3 regions of the Streptomyces sp. NPDC051636 genome follow, and region 2 is predicted to be linked to each of the others. Evidence: riboswitches for the same ligand, from Rfam matches in the RefSeq annotation. Region 2 holds a riboswitch; each other region holds the start of a gene.

Region 1 (3,244 bases), on a different contig from region 2:
CTTGCGAAAGGTCACCGCATGCTCTCCGGGAACGGTCGCCACCGTCGCCCCCGCCAGGCTCCGGCCCTCCTCGTCGCGGCCGGAGTGACCGGCTCCGCCATCGCCATCCCACTCCTCGGCGCCACCGCCGCCAACGCGGCCGACGGGACCACGTGGGACAAGGTGGCCGAGTGCGAAAGCGGCGGCTCCTGGAGCGCCAGCACCGGCAACGGGTACTACGGCGGCCTGCAGATATCCCAGGACGACTGGGACAAGTACGGAGGCCTCGACTACGCCTCCAGCCCCGACCAGGCCAGCCGCTCGCAGCAGATCGCGGTCGCCGAGAAGATCCTCGCCGACCGGGGCACCACCCCCTGGGCCACCTGCGCTCTGCTCTCCGGCCTTACGTCGAACTCCGGTTCGGTCGATGTGGACACCGGCGTCGGGGAGCCCGGATCATCCGGCTCCGGTGACTCATCCGGTTACTCCGGTTCATCCAATTCCTCCGGTTCCTCCCATTCTTCGGACTCCTCGTCCCACTCGTCGGACAGGTCCGGTTCCGCCTCGTCGTCCGGCCCGTCCTCCGACGCCTCCCCGTCGCCGAGTGCGAGCGCGGACGCCGACAGCGGTGTCACGGACGGTTCCTCCGACTCCGCGAAGTCGGACAAGTCGGCATCTTCCGACTCCAAAGACTCCCAGGAGAGCGGCAGCTCGTCCACGACGACCCCCAAAGTCGACGACTCGGACGATTCATGGCAGAGCGGGGGTTCTTGGAACCTTGTAGACACCGGAGCGATCAGCAGTGGCCGCCACCGGGGTGACAGTGCGGACGAAAGCGTGACAAACGGTCAGACCGCCAGCGCTTCCGGTCGTCACGCCTCACGCGACTACACCGTCCGCGCCGGTGACACCCTCGCCTCCATCGCCGACTCTGTTGACCTCGAGGGCGGGTGGCGGGCGCTCTACACCGCCAACAAGGACGCCATCGGCACCGACCCGAACAACATCACCCCCGGTCAGACCCTGGAAGTCGGTACCGAAACGGGCGAAAAGTAGCGGTACTTGACGCCCTGTTTTGTGCCCGATGTCCGGTTCGGTGAAAGTGTGGGATGAGTCTCAGAAGCCCTGATCGTCTTTGAAATTCGGCGGAGCGCGTGTCTACGGTCGTGACCGCTCGCCAATGCGAGCCCCGGCTGCCGCAACGCCGAATCCTGCCAGTGGCCGCCCGGGAACAGTCGTCGCGTCAAGCGCCGTAGGCAGGAGCGGGGGACCCAAGGTAAGTGCCGTGACCGGGAGTTGAGAGACGACCGGGACCGGCTGGGGGTGAAGCCGCGCCTCGCACGAGACACGTGTGAGGGGCGGCCGGGCAACTCAACCGGCCCGAACCCGACAGCTCACCTCGCAGGCGTCGGTGAGGGGATCGAACCATGCTGTTTTCCGGCAAGGGCAAGCACCGTCGTCCGTCCAAGGCCACTCGCGCCATCGCGCTCGCCGGTGTCACCGGCGTCGCCGTCGCCGCCCCGCTGATGGCGGCCGGCAACGCCTCCGCCGCCACCGCCTCCGAGTGGGACGCCGTCGCCCAGTGCGAGTCCGGCGGCAACTGGTCCATCAACACCGGCAACGGCTACTACGGCGGCCTGCAGTTCTCCGCCTCCACCTGGGCCGCGTACGGCGGCACCCAGTACGCCTCGCGCGCCGACCTGGCCAGTAAGTCGCAGCAGATAGCCGTGGCGGAGAAGGTCCTCGCCTCTCAGGGCAAGGGTGCCTGGCCGGTCTGCGGCAAGGGCCTGTCCAGCGCCACCTACAGCGGCGGCGCCAGCAGCTCCTCGAGCTCCTCGCCGAACAGCACCGGCACCCGTTCGACCACCGAGCAGCAGGCCTCCCGCTCCGCCGAGCGCCCGGCCGCCAAGAAGACCGTCACCACCCCGACCGGCAAGAAGGTCAAGAAGGGCGACGGCGAGTACAAGGTCGTCACGGGCGACACCCTCAGCTCGATCGCCGAGAAGCACCACGTCGCCGGCGGCTGGCAGAAGCTGTTCCAGCTGAACAAGGACATCATCGACGATGCCGATGTCATCTACCCGGGCCAGCAGCTGCACCTGAAGTGACCCCCGGCTCGTAGCCGAACCACAGCGCCCTCTTCCCGGGGCCTCCCCAGTGGAGGCCTCGTGAGGGTCACCCCCGTCCCCACGGGCTCCCCGCTCCGGTGCGTGTTCCCCCGTACGCACCGGGGCGGGGTTTTTTCTCCCCTCTTTGTTCCGCCGGGGAACAATGTGTACCGTCAGCCTGTCGTCACCGTGTCCACGGGACGGTCGGTCGGCTGCCGACGCCCCGGGGACGGTTAGGCTCTAGGCGCAGGGCACAGCCGTAAGGCACACAGCCCCGCACTTTCAGCGTCACATCCAAGAAGGAGATGCTCGTGCCGTCCATCGACGTCGTCGTAGCCCGGGAAATCCTGGACTCCCGAGGCAACCCCACGGTCGAGGTCGAGGTCGGCCTCGACGACGGCAGCACGGGGCGTGCCGCCGTTCCGTCCGGCGCCTCGACGGGCGCCTTCGAGGCCATCGAGCTCCGCGACGGTGACCCGAACCGCTACCTGGGCAAGGGCGTCGAGAAGGCCGTCCTCGCCGTCATCGAGCAGATCGGCCCGGAGCTGGTCGGCTACGACGCCACCGAGCAGCGTCTGATCGACCAGGCGATGTTCGATCTGGACGCCACCGACAACAAGGGCTCCCTCGGCGCCAACGCCATCCTCGGCGTCTCCCTCGCCGTCGCCCACGCCGCCTCCGAGGCCAGCGACCTCCCCCTCTTCCGCTACCTGGGCGGCCCGAACGCGCACCTGCTGCCGGTGCCGATGATGAACATCCTGAACGGCGGCTCGCACGCCGACTCCAACGTGGACATCCAGGAGTTCATGATCGCCCCGATCGGCGCGGAGTCCTTCTCCGAGGCGCTGCGCTGGGGCGCCGAGGTCTACCACACCCTGAAGAAGGTCCTGAAGAACAAGGGCCTGGCCACCGGCCTCGGCGACGAGGGCGGCTTCGCCCCGAACCTCGGCTCCAACCGCGAGGCTCTCGACCTCATCCTCGAGGCCATCAAGGAGGCCGGTTACGCCCCCGGCGAGCAGATCGCCCTCGCCCTCGACGTCGCCGCGTCCGAGTTCTACAAGGACGGCGTCTACGTCTTCGAGGGCAAGGAGCGCTCCGCCGCCGAGATGACGGAGTACTACGCCGAGCTCGTCGAGGCGTACCCGCTCGTCTCCATC
Region 2 (3,244 bases):
CGTGCCGCCGGGTCACCACGAAGCCCTCGGCCTCCAGGGTGCGCAGCGCCTCGCGGACGGGGACGCGCGAGACGCCGTAGCGGCGGGCGAGGAGCTCCTCGGTGAGCCGGCTGCCGCGCTCGTAGACACCGGCCACGATGTCGTCCCGGATCGCCGTGCATACCGAGTGCGCCGGAATACGCATGACCGACCTCCGTCTTAATCCCCGTGAAACGTCGCTGATTGACGTGTGTTCCGTGACTCTATTGCAATGAGCGGGAATTTCCGATGGCAGGCCGGAATCCATGGATATTTTTTGGACAGCGGGGGTCCGAAACCACGAAAGCCCCGGCTGGTGGGCCGGGGCTTCGGGTGGTTGCGTGGTGGTTCGTCAGACGTTCACACCGCCGTGTGCGTCAGACGTTCACGCCGTGCTTGCGGAGGTAGGCGACCGGGTCGACGTCGGAGCCGTACTCCGGGGTGGTGCGGGCCTCGAAGTGGAGGTGCGGCCCGGTGACGTTGCCGGTCGCGCCGGACAGGCCGATCTGCTGGCCGGGGGTGACCTTCTGCCCCACCGAGACGCCGATGGACGACAGGTGGCCGTACTGGGTGTACATGCCGTCGGCCATCTTGATCACGATCTGGTTGCCGTACGCCCCGCCCCAGCCGGTGGAGACCACGGTGCCGGAGCCGACCGCGTGGACGGCGGTGCCGCTGGCGGCGTGGAAGTCGATGCCGGTGTGGGAGCCGGAGGACCACAGGGAGCTGCTGGCCTGGTAGCCGGTGGAGACGTAGGAGTGCGCGATCGGCGCCACGAACGCGTTGAGCCGCTTGCGCTCGGCCTCGCGGGCCGCCCGCTCCTCGGCCTCCCGGGCCTTCTTCGCCTGCTCGGCGGCCTCCTTGCGCGCCGCCTCCTCGGCCGCCTTCAGCTCTGCGGCCTCCTTCTGGGCGGTGGCCTGGGCGTCGATCTGCTCGGGGACCGAGTCGCTGATGGTGATGACCGGGGTGAGGCCGGTCTGCTCGACCGCGGGCTCGGCGGCGAGCGCCGGGGCGGCGAGAGTACCGATGGCGCCGGTGGTGGCGAGGGCCGCGACGCCCGCCGCGCGGGCGGTGGTGCGGTGCATCCGGCTGGGACGACGGTGCTTCCCGGTGGCGCGGGTGAACGCCATGAAGTGGCTGGTCCTTTCCTTCCTTCTCGCCTACCGGGTTAGCTGACGGGTTCGGAGCAGGAAGGTCTCCTACGGGCCCCCTCGCTGCGCGCGGGCGTCCGATTCACCCCAAGGGACGGTGGGTCCCCGGTTCCCCTGGCTCGCGCCGTACGGGGATTCGGCGATGGCTGTCCGGTGCCGCGGGTGCGGCGCACTGCCTGACGGACAGCCCGGAAGAAGCTAAGGCGCGCGGCTTCCAATCCTCAAACGGATCAGGGTCTTTGTAGCGCATCCCACAGGGCAGACAGGCAACCTCCGTCTCAATTCGGACATGCAGCGGGCCACATGGGGAACAAAGGGGCCCCGGTGATCCCGTCGGTCACCAGGGCCCCACGCGCGTGCCGCTACTCGGCGGACACGACGGACACTTCACCGAGACCGAGTGCCTCGACCGGCTCCTTGATCTGCGCCGCGTCCCCGACCAGGACCGTCACCAGACGGTCCACCGGGAAGGCGTTCACGACCGCCGCGGTGGCCTCCACGGTGCCGGTCGCGGCCAGCTGCCGGTACAGCGTCGCCTGGAAGTCGTCGGGCAGGTGCTGCTCGACCTGGTCGGCCAGCGTGCTCGCCACTGCCGCCGCCGTCTCGTACTTCAGCGGCGCCACCCCGACGAGGTTCTGCACGGCCACGTCACGCTCGGCGTCGGTGAGCCCCTCCGCGGCGAGCGTGCGCAGGACCGTCCACAGGTCGTGCAGCGCCGGGCCGGTGTTCGGGGTGTCCACGGAGCCGCTGATGGCGAGCATCGAGGCGCCGTTGCCCTCGGGGCCGGACCTGAGGACCTGCCCGAACGCGCGGACGCCGTAGGTGTAGCCCTTCTCCTCGCGCAGGACGCGGTCCAGGCGGGAGGTGAGGGTGCCGCCGAGGCAGTACGTGCCGAGCACCTGGGCGGGCCACACGCGGTCGTGCCGGTCGGGACCGACGCGGCCGATGAGCAGCTGCGTCTGGACGGCGCCGGGGCGGTCGACGATGACGACGCGGCCGGTGTCGTCGGCGGTCACCGGCGGCACGGGACGCGGCTGGGCCGCGGAGCCGCTCCACGCGCCCAGGGTGTCGCCGAGCAGCCCGTCCAGGTCGATGCCGGTGAGGTCGCCGACCACCACGGCGGTGGCGGTGACGGGCCGCACGTGCCGCTCGTAGAAGGCCCGCACGGTTGCCGAGTCGATCTTGGCGACCGTGTCCTCGGTGCCCTGGCGCGGCCGGGACATGCGCGAGGTCGCCGGGAATAGCTGCCGGGACAGCTCCTTGGCGGCCCGGCGGGAGGGGTTGGCCAGCTCGTGCGGGATCTCGTCGAGGCGGTTGCGCACCAGCCGCTCGACCTCGCTGTCGGCGAACGCGGGCGCCCTGAGGGCGTCGGAGAGCAGGTCGAGCGCCTTGCCGAGCCGGGAGGCCGGGACCTCCAGGCTGAGGCGCACTCCGGGGTGGTCGGCGTGCGCGTCGAGGGTGGCGCCGCAGCGCTCCAGCTCGGCGGCGAACTCCTCGGCGGAGTGCTTGTCGGTGCCCTCGGAGAAGGCGCGCGCCATGATCGTGGCGACGCCGTCGAAGCCGGCCGGCTCGGCGTCCAGGGGCGCGTCCAGGAGCACCTCCACGGCGACGACCTGCTGACCCGGGCGGTGGCAGCGCAGCACGGTCAGGCCGTTGTCGAGCGCGCCGCGCTCGGGGGCCGGGAACGCCCAGGGCCTGGCCTCGCCCGCCTGGGGCTGCGGGTGGAACTCCATAGCGGCGAGCTCGCTCACTTGGCCGCCTCCTCGTTCTCGTCGCCGGCTTCCACGGTTGCCTCGGCCTCGGGGTCTTCGGGGGGATCCGCGTCCTCGGTGTGTTCGGCGGCCTCGGCGGAGACCGGCTCGTACACCAGCACCGCGCGGTTGTCGGGGCGCAGGCGGGCCTTGGCGACCTCCTGGACCTCCTCGGGGGTCACCTCCAGGACGCGCTGGACGGCGGTGAGGGCGAGCTTCGGGTCGCCGAACAGGACCGCGTACCGGCACAGTTCGTCGGCGCGGCCCGCGACCGTGCCGAGCCGGTCCAGCCACTCGCGCTCCAACTGGGCCTGGGCGCGCTCC
Region 3 (3,244 bases), on a different contig from region 2:
GGCGAGGGCCACGGTGGCCACGGGGACGGCGTGGGCGGCGGCGATCTCGTCCAGGGCCGCGAGGACCCGGCGGCCACGCTCGGTGCCGAGGTGCTTGGCGGCACCGCCCGCCCGCGCGCTGTCGACGGTCGTACCGGGGCGGTACTTGCCCGTGAGGAAACCGGCGGCGAGGGAGAAGTACGGGACGACCGCGAGGCCGGCCCGGGCGGTGACGTCGCGCAGGGGGCCCTCGTAGGTGTCGCGCGAGACCAGGTTGTAGTGCGGCTGGAGCGCCACGTACCGGGCGAGGCCCTTGCGCTCGGAGAGGTCCAGGGACTCCTGGAGGCGCTCGGGAGAGATGTTGGAGGCGGCGATGTACCGGACCTTGCCCGCCCGGACCAGTTCGTCGAGGGCCCCGATGATCTCCTCCACCGGGACCTCGGTCTTGTCGTAGTGGGTGTAGTACAGGTCGATGTGGTCGGTGCCGAGGCGGCGCAGGGAGGCGTCGGCCGCGGCCTTGATGTTGCGGGCGGTCAGGCCCTGGTACTTCGGGTGCTGGCTGACCTTGGTGGCGATGACGAGGTCGGAGCGGTTGCCGCGGGACTTCACCCAGTTGCCGATGACGGTCTCGGACTCGCCGCCCTCGTTGCCGTCGGCCCACGCCGAGTAGGCGTCGGCGGTGTCGACGAAGTTGCCGCCGGCGGCCGCGTAGGCGTCCAGGACGGCGAAGGACTGCGCCTCGTCGGCGGTCCAGCCGAAGACGTTGCCGCCCAGGCAGAGCGGGAAGACCTCGAGGTCGGAGAAGCCGAGCTTGCGTAGAGAAGTCATGCCTTGATTCAACAACCGCGGCGGCGGCCGACATTCCGCCTGGGGTGCCGCATCAGCGCGTGTCCCGGACCCGCACGCGGAGGAAACCGGCGGCCCTGACGTCGGGGGGTCGCCGTCAGGGCCGCCGGGGAACGAAAGGACGCGTCAGGGGGTGAGGCCCTTGCCGCGCAGCCACGTCATCGGGTCGATGCCGGTGGCCTGGCCGTCGGGGTGGACCTCGAGGTGGAGGTGCGGGCCGGTGACGTTGCCGGTCGCGCCGACGCGGCCGATGACCTCACCGGTGCTGACCTTCTGGCCGACCTTGACGTTGATCGAGGACTGGTGGCAGAACCACAGCTCGGTGCCGTCGTCGAGGGTGAGGATCGTGCGGTAGCCGTAGGCGCCGGCCCAGCCCGCCTCGGTGATCGTGCCGCTGTGGATGGCTTTGATGAGCGTGCCGGTCGGGGCGGCGAAGTCGAGGCCGGTGTGGTAGCCGGAGGACCACATGGAGCCGGCCTGGCCGAAGGTGCCGGTGATCGTGTACGAGGACGTGGGCAGCGTGTACTGCTTGGCCAGCTTGGCGAGGCGGTCGGCCTCGGCCTGCTTCTCGGCGGCGGCCTGCGCCTTCTCCTTGGCGGCGGCGGCCTTGGCCGCGGCCTCCTTCTCCGCCTTGGCGGCCGCGTCGGCGGTCTGCTTCTCGGCGGCGGCCACGGCGGCGGCGGTGGCCTTGCCGTCGACCTGGCTCTGCTGCTGCTCGGCCTGGGCCATGATCCGGTTGCGCAGCACCTCGCCGGCGTCGGTGCTGCTCTGGTCGGGGTCGGCGGAGGCCACGCCGACGTTGGTCAGGGTGGCCGCGGCGGCCTCGGCACCGTCGGCGTCGTCGGCCAGCAGGGAGCCGACGGAGGGCAGGTCGGGCAGGGAGATGGAGACCGGCGGCTTGCCGGTGTTGGCGCTGGCCATGCCGCCCGCGCCGACGGCGGCGATGACGCCGACGCCCAGGACGGTGGAGCTGCGGGCGAGTCCGCCGCCGCGCTGCTTGGTGACACGGTGCCGGCCGCGGACCGGGGGAAGGGACTCCTCGGTGGGGTTCCACTCCTCCCAGAGGCCCTCGTCGGTGCGGTACTCGCCGTAGCCGAAGGTCTCGGTGCGCTGGCTCGGCACGAACGGGGCAGTGGGGGCAGGCCGGTTGGACGCCACGCGGGCGTGCTCCTTTCCTTCCGTCTCGCCTACCGGGTTAGCTGACGGGTTCGGAGCGGGAAGGTCTCCTACGCGCGTATACCGGTCGTGGACTCAGCGAGTTCACGACGGCGTTCGCGTGATTCACCCCAAGGTGGTGGTTCCCCGGTTCCCTTTCGGGATTCGGCGCGTGCGCACGGAGCCGCCTCGGGTGACGGCTGGGACGACCGCGCTGCGTTATCGAACGTTAATAGACCTACCTGTCAGTTTCCAAGTCGCTCCACTTGATCATTAACGTTTTCCCGGGGGAACTTACCTGCCATGACCGGCGAAAACCGGGCGAGTTGACTCCCGCTCGGCACACTTCAGGAGTCACAGGCGTTTTGATGGTGACTCAGCTGTGATGCGGAGGGCGCTCGGCGGATGACCGTGCGTGAGTGCCGGACCGGGGAAGCCGCGCCCGGGGAGGGGCTGCGCCGGGTCGCGCGACGAGGAAACACCCGGGGCCGGAATCCGTGTACTGGATTCCGGCCCCGGGTCTTCAGTAGCGGGGACAGGATTTGAACCTGCGACCTCTGGGTTATGAGCCCAGCGAGCTACCGAGCTGCTCCACCCCGCGTCGTTGTGTCTCCAGTGTACGCCATGCGCAGGACAGCTCGTACACGGGTTTTCGACCAGGGCTTTTCCCGGGGTTCCGCTCAGCTCAGCAGGTGCCGGTTCGGCGCCTTCGCCGCCGCCTCGTACTCCGGCAGGACGACCACGTCCACGCCTGCGGCCGCCAGCAGCCCGCTGCCGTCGGCCCCGGTGACGAACGTGTCCGGCTCCCGCCACGCCGTGACCACCCGCCGAACCCCCGCATCCAGGATCAGCCGGGCACAGGGCGCGGGCCGGGAGGCCCGCCGGGCGCACGGTTCGAGGCTGCTGTACACCGTGGCCGTGGCCAGCCGGGCGTCGGCGGCCGGGATCCTGGCCAGCGCCGCCTCCTCCGCGTGGACCACGGGGTCGTCCCCTTCCCGTGAGTGGCCGCGCGCGAGCTCCGTACCGTCGGCGGCCACCACCACCGCCCCGACGCTGAACGCCGTGTCCGAGGGCGGGCACAGCGCGGCCAGCTCGCAGGCGATCCGCAGCCAGTGGCGGTCGGCGGCGGAGACGGAGATGCCGGTGCCGGGTGCGGTCGGCTCGTAGCGCATCAGGACGACGTCCTCGATACGGCGCGTCTCCAGCAGCCGCAGGCGGCCGGCCTGGTAGCCGCCGGGGCCGAAGAGGCGGGGCGCGTTCGGGT

Evidence for each region. A riboswitch is a leader RNA that binds a small molecule or an ion and turns the genes downstream of it on or off. The one in region 2 is predicted to bind cyclic di-AMP.
Region 1: another riboswitch for cyclic di-AMP. It lies ahead of ACIBBH_RS20205 (transglycosylase family protein); the one in region 2 lies ahead of ACIBBH_RS27910 (M23 family metallopeptidase).
Region 3: another riboswitch for cyclic di-AMP. It lies ahead of ACIBBH_RS13405 (M23 family metallopeptidase); the one in region 2 lies ahead of ACIBBH_RS27910 (M23 family metallopeptidase).

The regions. Positions count from the first base shown of each region.
Region 1 covers NZ_JBITDA010000010.1:216,539-219,782, forward strand. Annotated here, with positions in the region: gene ACIBBH_RS20200 (transglycosylase family protein) at 19-1,035, shown strand; cyclic di-AMP (ydaO/yuaA leader) riboswitch at 1,218-1,402, shown strand; gene ACIBBH_RS20205 (transglycosylase family protein) at 1,407-2,087, shown strand; gene eno (phosphopyruvate hydratase) at 2,399-3,244, shown strand, end outside.
Region 2 covers NZ_JBITDA010000018.1:135,536-138,779, reverse strand. Annotated here, with positions in the region: gene ACIBBH_RS27915 (GntR family transcriptional regulator) at 1-184, opposite strand, end outside; gene ACIBBH_RS27910 (M23 family metallopeptidase) at 396-1,148, opposite strand; cyclic di-AMP (ydaO/yuaA leader) riboswitch at 1,162-1,321, opposite strand; gene ACIBBH_RS27905 (M16 family metallopeptidase) at 1,532-2,920, opposite strand; gene ACIBBH_RS27900 (M16 family metallopeptidase) at 2,917-3,244, opposite strand, start outside.
Region 3 covers NZ_JBITDA010000005.1:356,047-359,290, reverse strand. Annotated here, with positions in the region: gene ACIBBH_RS13410 (aldo/keto reductase) at 1-807, opposite strand, end outside; gene ACIBBH_RS13405 (M23 family metallopeptidase) at 952-1,983, opposite strand; cyclic di-AMP (ydaO/yuaA leader) riboswitch at 1,995-2,161, opposite strand; tRNA gene ACIBBH_RS13400 (tRNA-Met) at 2,508-2,581, opposite strand; gene ACIBBH_RS13395 (dihydrofolate reductase family protein) at 2,661-3,244, opposite strand, start outside.